2 regions of the Nitratireductor aquibiodomus genome follow, and region 1 is predicted to be linked to the other one. Evidence: predicted binding sites of a transcription regulator. Region 1 holds the regulator's gene; the other holds the start of a gene.
What was found. Region 1 encodes PhoB, which activates phosphate uptake and scavenging genes when phosphate is short. Its sites were predicted from a motif close to TGTCATNNANCTGTCAT; they were not measured.
Positions count from the first base shown of each region.

Region 1 (4,153 bases):
CGTGGCGCTCATCGCCGGCGCGCTCGGTTTTGGCGGGATTGCTGGTGCATCAGCGGGGATAGCGCAGATTCTGTTCTATATTTTCCTCGCTCTTCTTGCCATTTCCCTGATCATGGGACTGCTGAGGAGACGCGGCTAAACAAAGGGACGCAACGTAAACGAATGCGGCACCCGGCGAGGCGGACCATCCATGGCTTCCGCTTCGGGGAGACAGTGAAAGGAGAACGCCATGGAACACATCGCTGCGCTTCTTCTGATTGTCGGCTGCTCCGGCAACGTGGCCGAATGCCGCGAACTGCCCGCCCCCACGCCTGTCTATGAGACGTTCGAGGAGTGCGAGGCGGAAAGGCCTCTCTCGATGCGCGAGCTCGAAAATGAGGCTCCGCAGGTTATGGCGACATGTGTCTACGTTGATCCGGCGCTCGTCTACGACGACGCGGTTCTGGAATGGGACATTACGGACGACGGCAAGCTGACGGCCACCCTTGAGCCGGTGACGAGCTTTGCGGTTGCTCGGAACGAACATGGCAGGCCCGCGAGCACGCTTATGAAGTGACCGGACCGACTGCAACAGCATATGAAAACCCCGGCAACCGCGCCGGGGTTTTTGTGTCGGTCTGTCTCAGGCTTCACGGATAGCGTAGCCGGCGCCGCGAATGGTGCGGATCACGTCGGGAAGCCGGCCCTGATTCACGGCCTTGCGCAACCGGCCCACATGAACGTCAACCGTGCGCTCGTCGATATAGATCGTTTCACCCCAGACATTGTCGAGCAGCTGGCTGCGCGAGAAAACGCGGCCGGGATGCTGCATCATGAATTCCAGAAGGCGGAACTCTGTCGGTCCGAGACGGATCTCATTCTTGCGCCGGTAAACGCGGTGCGATTCCCGGTCGAGCACAATGTCGCCGACGGAGAGAACCGTTGACAGCACTTCCGGCTTGGCCCGGCGCAGGAGCGCGCGGACACGCGCCACGAACTCCGGCGTCGAAAAGGGCTTCACGAGATAATCGTCGGCCCCGGTGGAAAGTCCGCGCACGCGATCGCTTTCCTCACCGCGCGCGGTGAGCATGATGATCGGCAGGCGCTCGGTTTCCGGGCGCATGCGAAGCCGGCGACAAAGTTCGATACCCGACACAGCCGGGACCATCCAGTCCAGAACGAGCAGATCCGGAACATTTTCCTGCAGGCGCACCTCGGCTTCATCGCCGCGCGAAATCATCTCTACCTGATAACCCTCGGCCTCCAGATTGTATTTCAGCAGGACGCAGAGCGGTTCGTCGTCTTCAACGACCATGACCTTGGGGGCAATCATGGAAGGCATTCTCCTAGGGCATTGCTACGGCCGACTACGCATCCGCATCGACCGTCATCTGTGTTTCATCGAGCTTCGGCCGCTGGACCGGAAGCTGTTCCCCCGTCACCACATAATAGGCATTTTCGGCGATATTCGTCACGTGATCGCCGATGCGTTCGAGATTCTTGGCGCAGAACAGAAGATGCGTGCACGACGTTATGTTGCGCGGATCCTCCATCATGTAGGTCAGCAGTTCGCGAAACACCGACGTATACTGGATGTCGATCTTCTCATCCTCGTCGCGCAACCGGATCAGCGCTTCGGCATCGCGCTTCACATAGTGCTCGACCACCGCATTGACCTGATGCAGCACCAGACCTGCCATCGCATCGATGGAATGGGCGAGCGTGCGCGGCGTGGCGCTCTGCCCGACCGCGCTCACGCGCTTGGCGATGTTCTTGGCGAGATCGCCAATACGCTCCAGGTCGGCTGCCATGCGAATGGCGCCCACAACGCTGCGCAGATCCTGCGCCATCGGCTGGCGCTTGGCGATCAGCGTGATCGCGCGCTCGTCGAGATCGCGCTGCTTGGCATCCATGATCGTGTCGTCGGAGATGACACGCTGCGCGAGCGCAGTGTCGGAGTTGAGCAGGGCATTGGTTGAGGCGCGGGTCATCGCACCGGAGAGATCGCCCATATCGCGGATGAGGCGGTCGATCTCACCGAGTTCCTCATCGAAGGAGCTGACTGTGTGCTCGCCCATGATCTGGTTCCTTATCTGTGCGTCAACCGAAGCGGCCGGTGATGTAATCCTGGGTGCGCTTGTCATCCGGATTGGTGAACATCTTGTCCGTCGGACCTTCCTCGACAAGATTGCCCAGATGGAACATGGCCGTGCGCTGCGACACGCGCGCCGCCTGCTGCATGGAGTGCGTGACGATGACGATCGTGTAGTTCTCGCGCAGTTCGTCGATCAGCTCTTCCACCTTGGCGGTGGCGATGGGATCAAGAGCCGAGCACGGCTCATCCATGAGGATCACCTCGGGCGAAACCGCGATGGCGCGCGCAATGCATAAACGCTGCTGCTGGCCGCCGGAGAGACCTGTGCCGGGCTCATGCAAACGGTCCTTCACTTCGTTGAAGAGACCGGCCTTCTGCAGGCTGGACTCGACCACTTCATCCAGCGCGCTCTTGGATGAGACCAGGCCGTGAATGCGCGGCCCATAGGCAATATTCTCGTAGATCGACTTTGGGAACGGGTTGGGTTTCTGGAACACCATGCCCACGCGGGCACGCAGTTCAACCACGTCAACCTTTGGATCGTAGATATCCTGTCCGTCCAGCGTGATCTCACCTTCCACCCGGCAGATGTCGATCGTGTCGTTCATTCGGTTGAGGCAGCGCAGGAAGGTGGATTTTCCGCAACCCGAAGGGCCGATCAGCGCCGTTACCTGCTTTTGGCGAACATCGAGATCGACATCGAAAAGCGCCTGCTTTTCGCCGTAGAACACCCGGACCTTCGATCCGCGCATCTTAATCGGCAGGTCTTCTGCCCTGTTCTGCACCGCTTCTTCCACGGCCGCATCCGTCAGCATGTTCATATCTCCTACTCCGTTACCAGCGGCGTTCGAAACGCTTGCGCAAGACGACCGCAACGGCGTTCATCAATACCAGGAAGCCCAAAAGGATCAGGATAGCCGCGGAGGTCTTCTGCTGGAAGGCAGGCTCCGGGAAATCAGCCCACATGAAAATCTGCACCGGCAGGACCGTGGCCGGCGAAGTGAAACCGCCTGGAATGTCCACGATGAAGGCAACCATACCGATCATGAGGAGCGGGGCGGTCTCGCCAAGCGCCTGGGCCATACCGATGATCGTTCCGGTCAGAATGCCCGGCATCGCAAGCGGCAGAACGTGATGGAACACGGTCTGAATCTTCGAGGCGCCGACACCAAGAGCTGCCTCTCGGATCGACGGTGGTACCGCGCGCAGCGCTGCACGCGACGCGATGATAATCGTCGGCAGCGTCATCAGCGCCAGAACCATGCCACCAACCAGCGGAGCTGAACGCGGCAGGTTGAACCAGTTCAGAAAAACCGCCAGGCCGAGCAACCCGAATACGATGGATGGGACGGCAGCCAGATTGTTGATATTCACCTCGATGAAACCGGTCAGACGGTTCTTCGGCGCGAACTCTTCGAGGTAGATCGCTGCCGCGACACCGATGGGAAAGGAAAGCGCCAGCGTGACAAGCATGGTAAGCGCAGAGCCGACAACGGCACCCCATATGCCCGCCATTTCCGCCTCGCGGCTTGCACCGCCAAAGAAGAACTGCGTGTTCCATGCGCTGGCTGTACGACCGTCAGCCTTGAGCTGGTCCACCCACACGATCTCGCGGTCGGAGATCTTGCGCTGGCCTTCCGGTGTCTCGATGACCCGCAGACGGACGGGCCCGGAAGCGTTTGCCGCCACCGGAGCCAGGAGCGGGCCGCTGGCAACCACGCCGCCATCGGCGCCCGGCGTTATTTCGGTGAGCTTGACCGCGCCATCTCCAAGATAGGCGATAAGCGAGGCAGCCCCCGTCGTCAGGCGCAGCGCTCCGCCATCCTCCTCAAGGGCGCCCGCTTCCGTAGCAACATCGAGCAGACTGTCATCAGAAAAACGCAACTCGGCTTCATTGCCCTCCACGGCCACGCTCTGCGCCGCCGCCAGCATTGTCTCAGTGCTGTCGGCAGCAAGAAGCCCCTTCAGATAGAGGTCGGAAAAATCGTCCATTGGCAGAGCGTACTCGACTGTTCCGCCAGGTGTCAGACTGCCATCCTGTAGGGCCTGACGCAGTAGTGTCGGCGCGCCACTCGAGAT
Region 1 covers NZ_FNSL01000001.1:2,071,381-2,075,533, forward strand. The annotation lists gene BLW55_RS09835 (DUF1328 domain-containing protein) at 1-139, shown strand, start outside; gene BLW55_RS09840 (hypothetical protein) at 230-556, shown strand; gene phoB (phosphate regulon transcriptional regulator PhoB) at 623-1,309, opposite strand; gene phoU (phosphate signaling complex protein PhoU) at 1,347-2,057, opposite strand; gene pstB (phosphate ABC transporter ATP-binding protein PstB) at 2,080-2,895, opposite strand; gene pstA (phosphate ABC transporter permease PstA) at 2,909-4,153, opposite strand, start outside.

Region 2 (4,153 bases), 910 kb from region 1:
ATCTCTCCATCTGCAATTCCGCCCCAAGCGAACGGCTGGCGGTGATGGCGCTTTCGGTGAGCGACCGGATCCTCGCGCGCAACCGCGCGCTTATCGCAGAGAATCTGGAGAAGATGGATACTTTCTTCGCAGAGTATCCGGACCTGTTCGACTGGCGGCACCCGGATGGCGGCTGCGTTGCCTATCCACGCTACAACGGGCGGGACGGTGTCGAGCGTTTCTGTCATGATCTCGTGGAGCAGGCGGGCGTTCTGCTGTTGCCCGCCTCGGTCTACCGTTCAGAGCTGATGGAGACCCCCGCGGGACGCTTCCGCGTTGGCTTCGGACGCAGGGGTATTGAAGCCGGGCTTGCGGCGATGAAGGATTTCATCGCGCGTCGGCACAACGACATCGCGCCCGCCTGAGAAAGCATCGGCACAAAATGTGCGACCGGAGGTTTTCAATACGGGGTGAGATGCTGTAGAAGCTTTGACGTTTACGAATACGTCAATTAAGGGGACTGCTCATGGCGCTTCCGGCCGTTTTTGACACATTGCGTTTGCCCGTGGTCGGCGCGCCTCTGTTCATCATCTCGCATCCGCCGCTGGTGGTGGCGCAGTGCAAGGCTGGCGTGGTGGGCTCGTTTCCCGCGCTCAACGCCCGCCCCAAGGAACAGCTCGACGAGTGGCTTTCGCAGATCACCGAAGAGCTGGCCGCGCATGACGCACAGAACCCGGATCGCCCCTCCGCCCCCTTTGCGGTCAACCAGATCGTTCACCGTTCCAACGACCGGCTGGAGCACGATCTGAGGGTCTGCGTGGACCACAAGGTGCCGATTGTGATCACCTCGCTCGGCGCGGTCGAGGAAGTGAACCAGGCCGTCCATTCCTATGGCGGTATCGTGTTGCACGACATCATTCACGACCGCCATGCACGCAAGGCGATCGAAAAGGGCGCTGACGGACTGATTGCCGTGGCAACCGGTGCCGGCGGTCATGCGGGCACGCTCTCGCCCTTCGCGCTGGTGCAGGAAATCCGGCAGTGGTTCGACGGACCGCTGCTTCTCTCGGGCGCCATTGCCAATGGCGGTGCGGTGCTCGCCGCCGAAGCGATGGGCGCGGATCTTGCCTATATCGGCTCGCCGTTCATCGCCACGCACGAAGCGCGTGCGCCGGGCGACTACAAGGAAATGATCGTCTCTTCGCGCGCAGCCGATATCGTCTACTCCAACCTCTTTACCGGCGTGCACGGCAATTATCTGAAGGGCTCCATCGTGAAAGCCGGCATGGACCCTGACAATCTGCCGGAAGCCGATCCCTCCAAGATGAATTTCGCCAGCGCCGACGCAAAGGCCTGGCGCGACATCTGGGGCAGCGGACAGGGTGTCGGTGCGGTGAGCGAGATCACCGGCGCAGGCGCGCTCGTGGACCGGCTTGCAGACGAGTATGCCGCGGCAAAGAATCGGCTCTGCGGCCCTCGCTAACCCTTTCGCGCATCACCCCGGCAGGCCGTCCAGCCGGGTTACCTCATCCAGCCCGTCATCCCAGTTCGCCCGGCTGGAAAGACAGATATGCGCATTGGGGCGCACGTCAACGGGCGTATCGAGGCTGCCAGCAGGAACGACAATCATCGCGCCACCGGCCTCCGCCCTCGGCAGGGCTGAACCACAGGTTCGGCAGAAGCTCCTCCTGTGCCGCGCATCGGGCACGCGATAACTCTCGATACAGTCTTCGCCTGAAAGCCAGGTGATCTCGGCCTCGCTCGAAAACAGATTTGCCGCATGGGCGGAGCCCGACCCTTTCCTGCATCGTGAACAGTGACACAGATAAAAGCGCTCGAATGTGCCTGAGATCTCAAATCTCACCGTGCCACACAGACACTTGCCGGAATGCTTCGTACTCATGGTTTGTTTCCCTCCAGACAGCGCCCCTTAGCGGCAGGACCCCTTAACACATCCGGCAGAGAACCGCATTCGATGCGTACCACCCCGTGTCTGTAGGAGCTGTGTACTGTCAAAAAACCGTCATCCAGGCGACATCCAGGTTTCATCCACACCCATTAGGCGAAAGAGCAACAAGGGCGGAAAGCCCGCGGGAGAGCCGCAACAAGGCGCTTAACGGGATCAGCAAATGCTTGAAATTCGACAGGTCACCCGACGCTTCGGACAGAACACGGCCGTGCGCGACGTGGAACTGGAAATCGAACAGGGCCAGATGGTCGGCATCATTGGCCGCTCCGGTGCCGGCAAATCGACGCTTCTGCGCATGATCAACCGGCTGATCGATCCGTCCGAAGGCTCGATCTCATTTCAGGGCAAAGAGGTATCGGCTCTTAAAGGCGCGGAGCTGCGCCGTTGGCAGCGCGATTGCGCCATGATCTTCCAGCAGTTCAATCTGGTGCCGCGCCTCGACGTGCTGACCAACGTCCTGCTCGGGCGCCTCAACCATCGTTCCACCGTTCTCAACCTGATGAACATGTTCACCCGCGAGGAGCGCATCCGCGCCATCGCCGCACTGGAGCGCCTCGACATCGCCCAGACGGCGCTGCAGCGCGCTGGCACCCTTTCCGGCGGTCAGCAGCAGCGCGTTGCGATTGCCCGTGCTCTCATGCAGGAACCGAAGGTGATCCTCGCCGACGAGCCGATCGCCTCGCTCGATCCGCTCAACGCCAAGGTGGTTATGGACTCGCTGGCCGACATCAACGCCCGCGAAGGCATCACCGTCATCACCAACCTGCACACGCTCGACACGGCGCGCGCCTATTGCAACCGCATTATCGGCATGGCCAAGGGCGCGGTGGTTTTCGACGGCCCGCCTGAGGCGCTGACCAGCGAAGCGGTGCGCACCATTTATGGCGGCGAGGAAGGCGCGGAGCTTTCCGAAGCCATTACCTCCACCAGCATCAATGTTCCGGCTCCGCAGCCGGCAAGGAAATCGATCGGTCAGGCGCAACCGGCGCTCGCCGCCGTCTGACCTACGGGATCGCCTGGCCCGCGTAACGGGCCGCTCTGCCTGAAAACCCGCCGGCGGGAAAAGCCGGCACCCAAATGGAGAGACGTCATGTTCAAGAAAGCTCTTATGGGCGCCGTAGCGCTCACCGCAATGATGGTCGGGGGCGCACAGGCCGAAGACCTGAAGGAATTCCGCATCGGCATTCTCGGCGGCGAAAACGAAGCCGACCGCCTGCGCAACTTCTCCTGCATGGTCGACAAGCTTCCTGAGGTTCTGGGCGTCGAGAAGGTCGCTCTGTTCCCGGCTGCCGACTATGACGGCGTGATCCAGGGCCTGCTCGGCGGCACGCTCGACTATGCCGAGCTCGGCGCTTCGGGCTATGCAAAGGTCTATCTGGAAGACCCGAAGGCCGTTGAGCCGATCCTCACAACGGTGCAGACCGACGGTTCGACCGGCTATCACTCGGTCATGGTGGCCCGCAAGGATTCCGGCATCAAGTCGCTGGAAGACATGAAGGGCAAGAAGCTCGGCTTCGCCGACCCGGATTCCACCTCCGGCTACCTCGTACCCGCCGTCACGCTCCCCAAGGCCATCAACGCTTCTGTTGAAGAGTTCTTTGGCGAGACCGGCTTCGGCGGCGGCCACGAGAATCTGGTTCTCGAAGTGGTGAAGGGCACGTTCGACGCCGGCACGACCTGGGCTTCCGGTGTTGGCGAGTTCTCCGACGGCTACACCTCCGGCAACCTGCACAAGATGGTCGAGAAGGGTATTCTCGACATGGACGATCTGGTTGAGCTCTGGAAGTCCCCGCTGATCCCGAACGGTCCGGTCGTGGTTCGCACCTCCATGGACGCCGACATGAAGAACAAGTTCAAGACCTTCATGATGGAAATGCCGGAAGCCGATCCGGAGTGCTTCGCGGCCATCCAGGGCGGCGACTACAAGGGCTACACCGAAGTGACGCCGGCATTCTACGAGCCGATCATCGACGCCCGTCGCTCCAAGATCGGTTCCTGATCCCTTTCCCGCAATCTGACACGCCGCCGGCCCGTGCCGGCGGCGTTGTCGCACAGGCGTGCCAGACATGACAGCAACGACCCATTCCCCGCTTCTTTCCGAAGCCGGCCAGGCCGTGGAGCGCCACTGGCGCGAACTGGCCGGACGCCGCCGGCTCTACACCATTGGCGGCATCGTGTTCATGGTTCTCGCCATGAGCGGTTCGC
Region 2 covers NZ_FNSL01000001.1:2,985,127-2,989,279, reverse strand. The annotation lists gene BLW55_RS14245 (aminotransferase class I/II-fold pyridoxal phosphate-dependent enzyme) at 1-404, shown strand, start outside; gene BLW55_RS14240 (NAD(P)H-dependent flavin oxidoreductase) at 506-1,462, shown strand; gene BLW55_RS14235 (GFA family protein) at 1,475-1,882, opposite strand; gene phnC (phosphonate ABC transporter ATP-binding protein) at 2,109-2,951, shown strand; gene phnD (phosphonate ABC transporter substrate-binding protein) at 3,039-3,947, shown strand; gene phnE (phosphonate ABC transporter, permease protein PhnE) at 4,015-4,153, shown strand, end outside.
Region 2: a site for PhoB is predicted at 1,990-2,006, ahead of phnC (phosphonate ABC transporter ATP-binding protein). Genes of this name have one in related genera too.